Regions from separate parts of the Nocardia sp. CA-135398 genome, predicted to be linked through region 2. Evidence: riboswitches for the same ligand, from Rfam matches in the RefSeq annotation. Region 2 holds a riboswitch; the other holds the start of a gene.
The links. Region 2 has a riboswitch for S-adenosylmethionine ahead of ACQP1T_RS28345 (amino acid ABC transporter permease). Riboswitches for the same ligand answer to the same signal wherever they lie in the genome.

Region 1: another riboswitch for S-adenosylmethionine. It lies ahead of ACQP1T_RS02480 (aminotransferase class V-fold PLP-dependent enzyme); the one in region 2 lies ahead of ACQP1T_RS28345 (amino acid ABC transporter permease).

What each region holds. Positions count from the first base shown of each region.
Region 1 covers NZ_CP192084.1:563,657-569,395, reverse strand. The annotation lists gene ACQP1T_RS02505 (MDR family MFS transporter) at 1-481, opposite strand, end outside; gene ACQP1T_RS02500 (MarR family winged helix-turn-helix transcriptional regulator) at 478-984, opposite strand; gene ACQP1T_RS02495 (crotonase/enoyl-CoA hydratase family protein) at 1,074-1,895, opposite strand; gene ACQP1T_RS02490 (YbaK/EbsC family protein) at 2,058-2,531, shown strand; gene ACQP1T_RS02485 (flavin reductase family protein) at 2,633-3,184, shown strand; gene ACQP1T_RS02480 (aminotransferase class V-fold PLP-dependent enzyme) at 3,350-4,672, opposite strand; SAM riboswitch class IV at 4,719-4,832, opposite strand; gene ACQP1T_RS02475 (LysE family translocator) at 4,946-5,581, shown strand; gene ACQP1T_RS02470 (DHA2 family efflux MFS transporter permease subunit) at 5,622-5,739, opposite strand, start outside.
Region 2 covers NZ_CP192084.1:6,406,372-6,412,110, reverse strand. The annotation lists gene ACQP1T_RS28365 (ABC transporter substrate-binding protein) at 1-237, opposite strand, end outside; gene ACQP1T_RS28360 (LLM class flavin-dependent oxidoreductase) at 234-1,370, opposite strand; gene ACQP1T_RS28355 (ABC transporter substrate-binding protein) at 1,375-2,349, opposite strand; gene ACQP1T_RS28350 (amino acid ABC transporter ATP-binding protein) at 2,369-3,142, opposite strand; gene ACQP1T_RS28345 (amino acid ABC transporter permease) at 3,139-4,164, opposite strand; SAM riboswitch class I at 4,175-4,268, opposite strand; gene ACQP1T_RS28340 (hypothetical protein) at 4,591-5,301, shown strand; gene ACQP1T_RS28335 (glycosyltransferase) at 5,345-5,739, opposite strand, start outside.

The DNA.
Region 1 (5,739 bases), 2.8 Mb from region 2:
CCGGTCCGATCACACTGGAGGTGCCGAATACCGCGAGGAAGTAGCCCTGGTACTTGGCGCGCTCGCGGGGGCTGACGATATCGCCGAGGATGGTCAGCGCCAGCGACATCAGGCCGCCCGCCCCGAGTCCCTGGAAGGCGCGGAACGCCGCGAGCTCGTACATCGACTGCGCCAGCGTGCACAGCAGCGAACCGACCACGAAGATCGAGATCGCGGCCATGAAGAAGGGCTTGCGGCCGAACATATCGGACAACTTGCCGTAGAGCGGTGTCGCGAGTGTCGCGGTGATCAGGTAGGCGGTGGTCGCCCAGGCCTGCATCGAATAGCCGTCGAGATCATCGGCGATGGTGCGGATCGCGGTGGACACGATCGTCTGGTCGAGCGCCGCGAGCAGCATGCCGAGCAGCAGACCACTCATGATGGTCAGGATCTGTCTGTGGGTGAAACCCGTGGGCTCCGCCACGGTGGCCGGTGCGGTCACGACTCGTTCTCCGTCTCGAGGTCGAATAGGTGCTGGTCCTTGCGGATGGCCGCGATCATGGCGGGCTTGGCCCGCTCGTAGTCGTCGACGAATTGCCGCAGCAGTTCGGCGAACGCGGCCCGGTCCTGCGACGTCCAGGCCGCCATGACGCGGGTCAGGTTCTCGTGCCTGCGCCTGCGGATCCGCTCGGCGACCTCACGACCCCGCTCGGTGACGGCGAGCACGGTGGCGCGACCGTCGTTGCGATCGGCCTGCCGTTCCACCAAACGCCGGTCGACGAGGTGGGCGATATGCCGACTGACCGTCGACGCATCCGAATGGACCGCGTCGGCGAGTGCTCCCGAGCGCATCGGTCCGTCACAGAGCAGCCGGAACAGAATCGCGAACGCCGCGGGATCCACGCCATCCTTGCTCCGCATCTGCGCCGCGGTCCGCTCCCGGATTCGTTGCAGCCGGGTGAGCTGCATCGCGATCGCGTCGACCGACCGCTCGTCCTCATCCACTCGACTCACCTTTACTTGCGTCAATCAATTAGTTGCGTGATACAAGTATGTGCGCGAGCCAACGGCTGGGGCAAGCGAATATGCGGCCTTTACCGGCCCTTGAACTCCGGGGCGCGCTTCTCGAACACCGACTGAATGGCCTCCGTCAGATCCTCGGACGGCAGGAATGCCGAATTCCACGCGGAGACATAGCGCAGCCCGGCGGCCACCTGATCCTTGGTGCGCTGCTCGAGCACATCCTTCGCGCCCTGCACCACCAGCGGCGGATTCGCGGCGATCTCGCGCGCGACGGCGTGCGCCGCGTCCAATACCGCTTCCTGATCGGCGAACACGTCGTTGACCAGGCCGATCTTCTCGGCACGCGCCGCGTCGATGTCCTTACCGGTGTAGGCGAGTTCGCGCAGGCGCCCCTCGCCGATTATGCCGGGCAGCCGGTGCAGCGATCCGATATCGGCGACGATCGCGACCTTCGCCTCGCGCAGGCTGAACTTCGCGTCCGCACTCGCATAGCGGATATCGGCGGCGGCGATCAGATCCAGCCCGCCGCCGATGCACCAGCCCGAGACCGCGGCGATGACCGGCTTGCGGCAATCGGCCACCGCGGTCACCGCGGCCTGCATGCGGCGCACCTCGTGCAGGAAGTCGGTGCGCGGCGCGGCCAGCGCCTTGTCGGCCAGCAGCGGGCCGAACATGCCTGCCATCGCGGGCAGGTCGAGTCCGTAGGAGAAATGTTTCCCGGAACCGGTGAGCACAATGGAACGGACCTCGGGATCGGCATCCAGTCCCCGGAAAATTTCCGGCAGCTCCCGCCAGAAATCCGGACCCATGGCATTGCCCTTGCCGGGCCCGGTCAGCGTGACCTGCGCGATGTGATCCTTGGTTTCAACGGTGAAAGCCTGCCAATCAGTCATTCGTTCAGCGTAAAGCAGATGTGCGCATGCCAGCCGACCAGTCCGTCCGCGCGCAAATGCTGTGCAAAGCCAGTGCGCCGCACTGGTTCTCCCGTCCGGCCCGCCGACCACTGACTGAGAACTCGACCGGCACACGGCCCGCAATCGCTCTACTCTGGTTCCATGCGCAGGTCGCTTCCACCAGTCGCATGCCGGGTCGCAGATACCCTGATCGCCCGCGGCCACCACGGTGTCATCGTCACTCAGCCCGCCCCCACGCCCACCGCCGCCGATGCCGCACGGGCACTCGGGGTCGATGTGGGCGCCATCACAAAATCACTGGTGTTCCTCTTGGACGACGATCCGGTGCTGCTGCTGGTCTCCGGTGCACACCAGGTCGACCTCGGACGCACCGGCGAACGGCTGGAAGGCACGCTCACCCGCGCACCCGCCGAGATGGTGCAGGAGGTGACCGGACAGCCCATCGGCGGCATCGCACCAGTCGGCCATCCCACCAACCTGCCGACCTGGGTGGATAACGCGCTATCCACACACCGGGAGGTCTGGGCCGCGGGCGGACATCCGAATACCGTGTTCCGCACCTCGTTTCGCGAACTCGTACGGATCACCGCCGGGCTTCCGATCGATGTGGATTGAACGCGATTCGGACACCCGGCGTAGTTTCGTCATGTGAGCTCGCGAACCATCAACACGGCACCAACGGTCGCAGCGAAGCCGAGCGCTAGCGAGGCACAGCTGTGACCGAAGCTCAACCCCCCGCCACGGACCTCCAGATTCCCGATGATCTGAGCGGTATCACCGCCGAGCTGTACCGCGCTTCGATGCGGCACTATCCGGCGGGCGTCACCGTTGTCACGCTGGGCTCCGCGAACGGCCCGGTCGGCTTTACCGCGACCTCCTTCGCATCGCTGTCCCTGGAACCCCCACTCGTCTCCTTCAACATCGCCCACACCTCGTCGAGCCTGACGGCACTGCAGGCGGCGGACTCCGTCGTGGTGCATTTCCTCGGCGAACACCAGCACGATCTGGCCAAGCGCTTCGCGCGGACCGCCGATCAACGCTTCAGCGATCGCTCACTGTGGACCACCCTGGACACCGGCGAGCCCGTGCTGCACGGCACGCCCATCTGGATCCGCGCCACCATCCAACAGCTGATCCCCATCGGTGACCACACCCTCGTCGTCGGTCTGGTCACCCGGGTCCACGACAACACCGACGAACAGCCCAGCGCCGCACCGCTGCTCTACTACCGCGGCCGCTACTACCGCCCGACCTCGCTCGAAGACTGAACGCGGACATATTCGCCTGCGCGGCAACGCTATAGATCGCGGGATGAGCCGGTGCGCGCCTCGATGTGGAAGATGTCGCCCGTCCGCAGTATCGGAGCTGGGGATTCGCCCGGTCGATCAGCACGCGTCAGCCGGACGCTGCCCGTCGAGCCCGAGGGGCTCCGCCTAGCCGAACGAGCAGGGTGCCGCGCCGTCGGTGGAGGCGGGGTGGGCGAAGGGGCGGGTTTCGGGGGTCGGGTTCCAGAGTCCGTCGGTGCTGGCGTAATTCCACGACGCACCCTTGTCGACCAGGGTGGCGATGGCCTCGACCAGGCGGTCCACGTCGGCGGAGCTGGTGCCGAGGCCGATGCTGGCGCGCAGGGCGCCGTCGAGGCCGAGGCGGGCGAGCAGCGGGTGGGCGCAGAAGCGGCCGTCGCGAATGCCGATGCCGTGTTCGGCGGAGAGGTAGGCGGCTACGTGGCCGGGGACGAATCCGTCCAGGGTGAAGGCGACAATGCCGACGGTGTCCGGGCTGTCGTCCCAGATGCGCAGCAGGTTGACGCCCGGAATCTCGGACAGCCCGGCGCGCAGGCGATCGGCGAGCGTTTGCTCGTGCGCGGCAAGGGTTTTCGGATCGATCGCGCACAGTGCGTCACATGCGGCGGCGAGTGCGGCCGCACCAAGGACATTCGGTGAACCGGCCTCGTGCCGCTGCGGCGCCGCTGCCCATTCCGCGTTGGTGGTGGTGACCTCGCGAACCGCCCCGCCGCCCGCCAGATACGGTTCGGCGGCATCGAGCCAATCCCGGCGTCCGACAAGCACTCCCGCGCCGAACGGTGCGTAGAGCTTGTGGCCGGAGCATGCGAGGTAGTCGATTCCGGTGGCGCGCAGGCTGATTCGGCGATGCGGCGCAAGCTGCGCGGCATCGACCAGGATGCGGGCGCCACACTGGTGCGCGATGGTGGCCAGGCGCTCCAGCGGCAGCACCTCACCGGTTACGTTGGACGCACCGGTGACGGCGAGCAATGCCGCTGGCTTACTGCACAATTCGGCGATCAGCTGACGGATCGTCTCCTCGACGGTCGCCGCGGCCCTGACGACGCGGCGGCCGTGCCGGGTCCACGGCAGGAAGTTCGCATGATGTTCGATATCCAGCACCACGGTGTCGCCGGGCACACATGCGGCGAGCAGATTCAACGAATCGGTGGTGTTGCGGGTGAATACGACGACCTGATCGTCGGCGGCGTCGAGAAAGCGGGTGACCGAACCGCGCGCGGCCTCGTAGCACTCGGTGGAGATCCGCGAGGCGTAACCGGCACCGCGGTGCACACTCGCGTAGTACGGCAGCAGCTGCTGCACCCGATCGGTGACCTGCGCCAACGCCGGTGCGCTAGCGGCGTAGTCGAAGTTCGTGTAGGTGGTCGTTCCGCCCTGGACGAGCGGCACCTGAAGGTCGTCGCCGGAGACCCGAGCGAGGGCGGCACAGGTTTTATCGATTGCAGCGGTCATCACAAAATCCCATCGGCTGTGGGACCCGAAATCTGGTGATCATCCGAGTCCGCGCTTGCCGCATCCGGTCTGGCTGCGGCCTGGTCGTCACCCGGAGCACCCCACCGCGGAGGAGGGTTGCCGACCAGCTAGCCGGGGCTTGATGCTGGTACTCATGACCTGAACCGAGACTGACAGATGCCCCGCCGCTCTGTCAACCGCACCGCAACTGCATACACATGCAGCTGAATAAATAACCTTGCAATGCCGAGTGATGTGCGGTCTGATCGAGAGGTGACGCCTTCCCTGCTGCTCAGCTTTGTCGGCCTGTGCATTCTGCTGTCGATTACGCCCGGCCCGGATTCGTTCCTGGTGCTGCGATTCTCGATCGTGGACGCGCGACCCGGCATTGCCGCGGCGATCGGCTCGGCATTGGGCGGGATCGTGTGGGCCGTCGTGGTCGCGGCTGGCGTCGCCGCCCTACTGGAACAGTCCGCGACGGCCTACCGGACGCTCAAGATCATCGGCGGAATCTATTTGGTGTACTTGGGAATTCGCGCGCTGATCGATCACCGCAAGCAGCGCGGGGCTGATACCACCGCACCGTCCGGACAGTCGGCCACGGAGGCCCCGCCCTCGATTCGCTCGGCATTCGCCGCGGGCGTGGTGTCGTGCATGTTCAACCCGAAGGTCGGACTGTTCTACCTGGCGGTACTGCCGCAATTCCTCACCGACGTCACGTTCCTGAACACCCTCGCGCTCGGCGCCATCGAATGCTGCATTGCCGCCGTCGAGATGATCCTGCTCGCCATGCTGGCCTCCCGGGCCGTTGCGATGTTGCGCCGCCCCCGGATTCGCGATCGGCTCGAGCAGATCAGCGCGGCCATCCTCGCCGCGCTCGGCATCGGCACCGCCGCCTCGGCCGCGTAAGGATGCGCCTGGTCGGTAACCGCCGACCAGGCGCGAAGCATCACAAACTCGGCTGAATCTCCTTGCGCCACAGCAATAGTGACGCGATGAACGAGACGACCGACGCGGCGGTGAGCCACCAGAACGCCTGCCGGAATCCGGCATCCACCGGCAATCCG
Region 2 (5,739 bases):
CTGATCGGTCAGCGAATCCACGATCTGGCGGGTCACATACAGCGTCTGATTGGTGCCGGACTGCGCCGGATCCGAGCACGTCGGCGCCTGCGAAAGGCCATAGCGCAGGGTGCCGCCCGGTTGTGGCGGACCCGCGTCGGCGCCGCCGGTAGCCGAATCACTGCCGCAGGCGGCGAGACTCGCGGCCGCGGTGACGGCGGCGGCCACGGCCGCGATTCGGTGGCGGGGACGGATCACTGTGGTACTCCAGATGTTTCGGTGCGGACGAGTTCGCCGCGGGAATCGATGTCGTATTCGATGGGACGTGCGGTGGCGCGACCGTTCGGAGCGGTGGCCAGTGGTCGGCTCGGAATGCGTCGGCGTAGTTCGGGTGCGACTTCGGCCTGGAAGAGTTCGAGGCTGGCGCGATGTTGCGACTCGCCGCGGCCGTCGCGTTCGGCGGACAGATGGATCACCTCGTGCCCCAAGGCCTCATGCTGGCGCCCCACCTTGTCGATCACCTGCTCCGGGCTGCCGACCAGCGCCGAACTGCGCGCGACGAAATCGTCGAGCGTCTCGAAGACGATCGGCAGCCCGAGCTTGCGCGCCAACCCGAGTCGAGCCTCGAAGATCGGGCGATACACGTCGAGTGCCTCCTGTGACGTGCGCGCCACATGAAATCCCGCGGTGCCCGCGCCGACCAGGGCCTCGGCCGGATCGTGCCCGTAGTGCTCCCAACGCTCCCGATAGTGGCGCACCAGTTCGGCATACGGTTCGATCGGATTGGTGACATTCGCCGAGAACAGCGGATCACCGTGGCGCGCGGCGAGTTCCACCGAATCGCGGCTGGTCGCGCTGCCGTGCCAGATGCGAATACGCGGCTGCCATGGCCGCGGCAGCGCCTTGGCCTCGATCAGCTCCGGCCGGAATCGGCCCGACCAGGTCACGGTGTCGCTGTCCCACAGCGCCCGGAACAGTTCGTAGCCTTCGCGATTGCGATCCCACTGGTCCTCGGCGGTGACGTGATACAGCTTCGCCTGCGCCGCACCGTTGCCTTTACCGATGATCAGTTCGAGGCGGCCGCCGGAGAGATTGTCCAGCGTCGAATAGTCCTCGAACGCGCGCACCGGGTCCAACAGACTCAGCGTGGTGACGGCGGTGAAAAGACTGATCCGCGCGGTGACCGCGGCGATATGGGACAGGATCACCGGCGGTGCGGCCGAGAGGAACGGATCCTCGTGCCGCTCACCGACGGCGAAGCCGTCGTAGCCGAGTTCCTCGGCGATGCGAGCCTGGCCGATGACATCGAGTAGTCGGTCCCTGGTCTCGGGCAGCCGACCGGTATGCGGATCCGGCACCCGGGTGACGAGGGTGAACAGCAGGAACTTCATGCGTTCACGACTTCTTCGGTAGGCCGGGCGGATTGATCCGCGAACTCGGCACGGTCTCGGTCCGCAACCCCCAGCGATCGATGACCTGCTGGTAGGTGCCGGTCTGGATGGCGTTGTTGATGGCCTTGTTGATGGGGCCGATCAGCCCGTTGTCCTTCTTGGTGAGCACACCGATCTCGCCCTGCAATGTGTCACCGGCGCCGGAGAAGGTCGCGACGATCTTGGTCTGATTCGCCGTGCTGCTGTGATAGATCGCGGACGGGTTCGGGCCGATGTAGCCGTCCAGGCGCTGTGAGGCCAGCGCCAGGTAATAGTCGGTGACCTGCTGGAAGTAGGCGATATCGATCGGGCGCAGGCCCTCGGCGATATTCTGCTCGTTCCACTTGACCAGCAGCTGCTCCTGATTGGTACCGCTGCCGACGCCGATCCGCTTGCCCGCCAGGCTCTTACGATCCTTGTATTCCAGCGTGCTCTGCTTGGGGATCTCCAGCGCGACGGTGTCATTGCGGTAGGTGGCGAAGTCGTATTTCTCCTTGCGCTCCTCGGTCACGGTGACGTTGGAGATGAAGACATCGGCCTCGCCGGAGTCGACCCGCACGAAGTTCTGCGACCAATCGGCCACCTGCGCAACGAGTTTCAGCCCGAGGATATCGGCGACGAGTGAGGCGAAATCGACCTCGGACCCGACAATGGTCTTATCGTCGGTGGCGTAGAACCGCAAAGGCGGTGCGGCACCGCCGGATCCGGTGACAACCAGCGTGCCGCGATCCCGAATGGCCTGCGGCAGTTCGGCGGCAATGGCGTCGACCTTGGGCGCGTGGATCCGGCCGGACTGACCGGGGGAGAGGTCGAAGGTGATCGAACCGGCGGGCTGCGCGGAGTTTTCCGCGTCCGGATCGGTGCCGCAGCCGGTGGCCAGCAAGGCGACCGTGGCGGCCAGGCCGACCAGGGCAGAGAGCTTCATCGAATACCTGTTCATCGGGGAGCGCGCACCGCGCTCAGCGGACTCGGGACAGAAATGCGCGGGTGCGCGGGTGTTGCGGGTTGTCCAGTACGTCGGCGGGCGGACCTTGTTCGACGACCACGCCGCCGTCGAGGAATACGACGGTGTCGGCGACCTCACGGGCGAAACCGATTTCGTGGGTGACGATCACCAGTGCGGTCCCGCCGTCGGCGAGATCGCGGATCACATCGAGGACTTCGCCGACGAGTTCCGGATCCAATGCGGAGGTGGGTTCGTCGAAGAGGATCACCGGCGGTCGCAGTGCCAACGCGCGCGCGATGGCCACGCGCTGCTGTTGACCGCCGGACAGCCGCCGCGGATAGGCGTCGCTCAGTTCGCCGATGCCGACCCGCGCGAGCAATTCCCGTGCCTCGGTCTCGATTTCCGCACGCGGGCGGCCCTGCGCGGAAATCGGTGCGAGCGTGACATTGTCGAGCACCGTCAGATGCGGGAAGAGATTGAACTGCTGGAAGACGAAGCCGATATGCGAGCGCTGCTTGCGCACTTCGCGGTCCGACAGCGCGTGCAACTTATTGCGGCGCAGCCGATATCCGATCAACTCGCCGTCGATGTGCACGGTGCCCGCATCCAGCGGCTCCAGGTGATTGACCACCCGCAGCAGCGTCGACTTGCCGGAGCCGGACGGTCCGATCACGGTGACCACTTCACCGGCGCGCACGGTCAGGTCGATGCCAGCCAGTACGTCGGTGCCGCCGTAGGACTTTCGCACGCCGCGCACTTCGACTGCCGCCGCCACCGGCGCGCTCATCGGGTTGCCCCGCGCGGTGCGGCGGAACCGACTTCGGCGATTTCGCGTAGCCTGCGCCACACCCTCTGCACCGGTGTCGGTGGCGGCGTGCGGTGCGCGCCCTTGGCGTAGTGGCGTTCGATATAGAACTGCACCACCGACAGAATCGTGGTCAGCACGATGTACCAGACGGTGGCCACCATGAGCAGTGGCACCACCCGGCCGTTGCGCCCGTAGATCACCTGGACCTGGTAGAACAGTTCCGCGATCGCCATGACCGACACGATCGAGGTGCCCTTGAACAGGCTGATCACCTCATTGGTCGCATTCGGCAGAATCGAGCGCATGGCCTGCGGGACGATGACCGTGCGGAACTGGCGCACCCGTGGAATGCCCAGCGCCGCGGCCGCTTCCAGCTGCCCCGGATCGACCGAAATGTATCCGGCCCGGATGATCTCGGCCGCATACGCCGCCTGATGCAATGCGAGTCCGATGACCGCCGCGGTGAACCCGCTGATCACCCCGTTCACCTCGAAGGTGAGAAAGGAAGGGCCGAATGGGATTCCGAGCGAAATCGTGTTGTACAGGTAGGCGATGTTGAACCAGAACAGCAACTGCACGATCAGCGGAATCGAGCGGAACGCCCAGATATAGACCCACGAGATCACCCGCAGCACCGGATTATTCGACAGCCGGGCGATCGCCAATGCCGTGCCGATCAGGAATCCCAGTGCCGTACCCCACAGGGTCAGCTCCAAGGTGACCTTCAGCGCCGACAGCACCGATTTCGCGGTGAAGTACTTGGCGAACGTCGACCAATCCCAGCCGGGGTTGGTGGCCAGTCCGTGGATGAATTGTGCGAGCAGTACCAGTGCGATGGCACTGACCACCCAGCGCCACGGGTGCCAGGACCTGGCGATCGCGGGTGCATCGGTGATGCCTGCGGTAGCGGCGGGTGCACCCGATGCGGCGGCATCGGGTGTGTGGGCACCCGGTATCGGTACATCCGATACCGGAGTATCGGATGCGACGGACGCGCTCATGGTTCCGGTTCCTCCATCGTTCCCGGCGGAAGCACCCGCACCCGGTGACCGGGGGGTTGCTGCGACGTCGATGAGCCAGGTCTCTCGGTCGCTCTGGATGGTGTGTCCGACGCCGAGCACGGGTCGGTCAATGGGTCTAGCCGAAATATCATGCGAAGCAGGCGAAGTCCGGCACAAGGGTACGAATCAGCCTGAGCGCAGACCTTGTTTACATGGCCATGAGCAGGCACTATTGGCCCGGTTGTGCAGTGGATCGTGGCATTTCGGATATGGTTCTGCGCGCGCTGTTCGTCCGGATTGCCCCGCTGTGGTTTGCCGCGGCGGCGCGCGGCACGACCGTGTCGCTCGCCGAAATAGCCGCTGTTGCGAAGGTTTGCCGGAGTACTCTCGGACCTCGATTCGTGCCCGACGATGAGGAGGTTCGCCGTGACCCTGCTGCGCCGTCTGACGACGCTAACCGCCATCGCGACCGGTTCGGTCGCGCTGGCTCTCTCCCCCGGCATCGCCGCCGCCGGTCCGGCGCCGATGCCCGAACCAGCTGTTCCGGCCGCGACCTCCCCGCCTGCCCAGGCCGCGCCCGGTGATCTGTTGGCCGCTTACCGAACCGTTGTCGAGGCGCTGCGCACCTTCGGCATCGACCCGTTCCTATATCCCGCCGTCGCGCCGTTCTGCTCGGCCACCGGCAGCCTCGGTCTGGTCCCCGCCGTTGCGGGGGCGGTGCCCGGCCCGTGGCCGAAAGCTACGGTGGCCATTCCGGGCCTCGACCCGGCCGCCGTCAAGGCGGGGCAAGTCATGTTCACCTTCGTCCCCTACGGCCTCGGCCCGGACGGCACCAACGCCACGGGCATGAATGTCGCCTGGGTCAACCTGGCCAATGGCCGCAGTGGCGTCACCGCCATGGGATCGATCCCCGATGTGGTCCGCACGATGGTGCCCGCCGAAACCCCGACCGAGATAAGGCCACTGGCCGAACGTGCCATCCAAGACTTCTTCGCCGCCTTCCCGGTCGGCGGGGTACGCGCGGTTCCGGTCGACACCGGATCCGGCACGGTACTCGCCGCGGTCTTCGGAACCGTCGACAACGGCGGCAAGTCCTGCTTCTTCCTCCCGACGATAGGACTCACCTCGGTGCGCTGACTACGTCTCGGCCGATGCCGCCATGGATTCCACCTGATCTTGATCAGCGGGTGGGTGTGAGGGGGCGGGCCTTCCAGGTCAAGGTGTTGTGGTGGTGGGCGCGGCGGGAGCGGGTCCAGAGGCGGAGGTAGGCGTCGATGGAGAGTGGATGTGCCAGGGCCGCGAGGATGTCCGTGCGGGTCGTGGTGCCGCGTTCCAGTGAGCGCGCGAGGAGGCGGCTGGCGACTGCGGCGCTGTAACCGATGAGACCGGCGGTGCGTACCGAACCTCGGCCACCGATCGCAGCCAGTGGGGGCACCCAGTAGGCCAGTGCCGCAACAGCTCCCACTGCCGCACCGCCGGTTGTCCTACCGCCGTAGGCGGACCACAGCCAGCGGCTGTAGCCGTCCTCCAGTTCGGCTGCGCCGCGGTACATTCGGGTGCTCGCCGCTCGGCCTG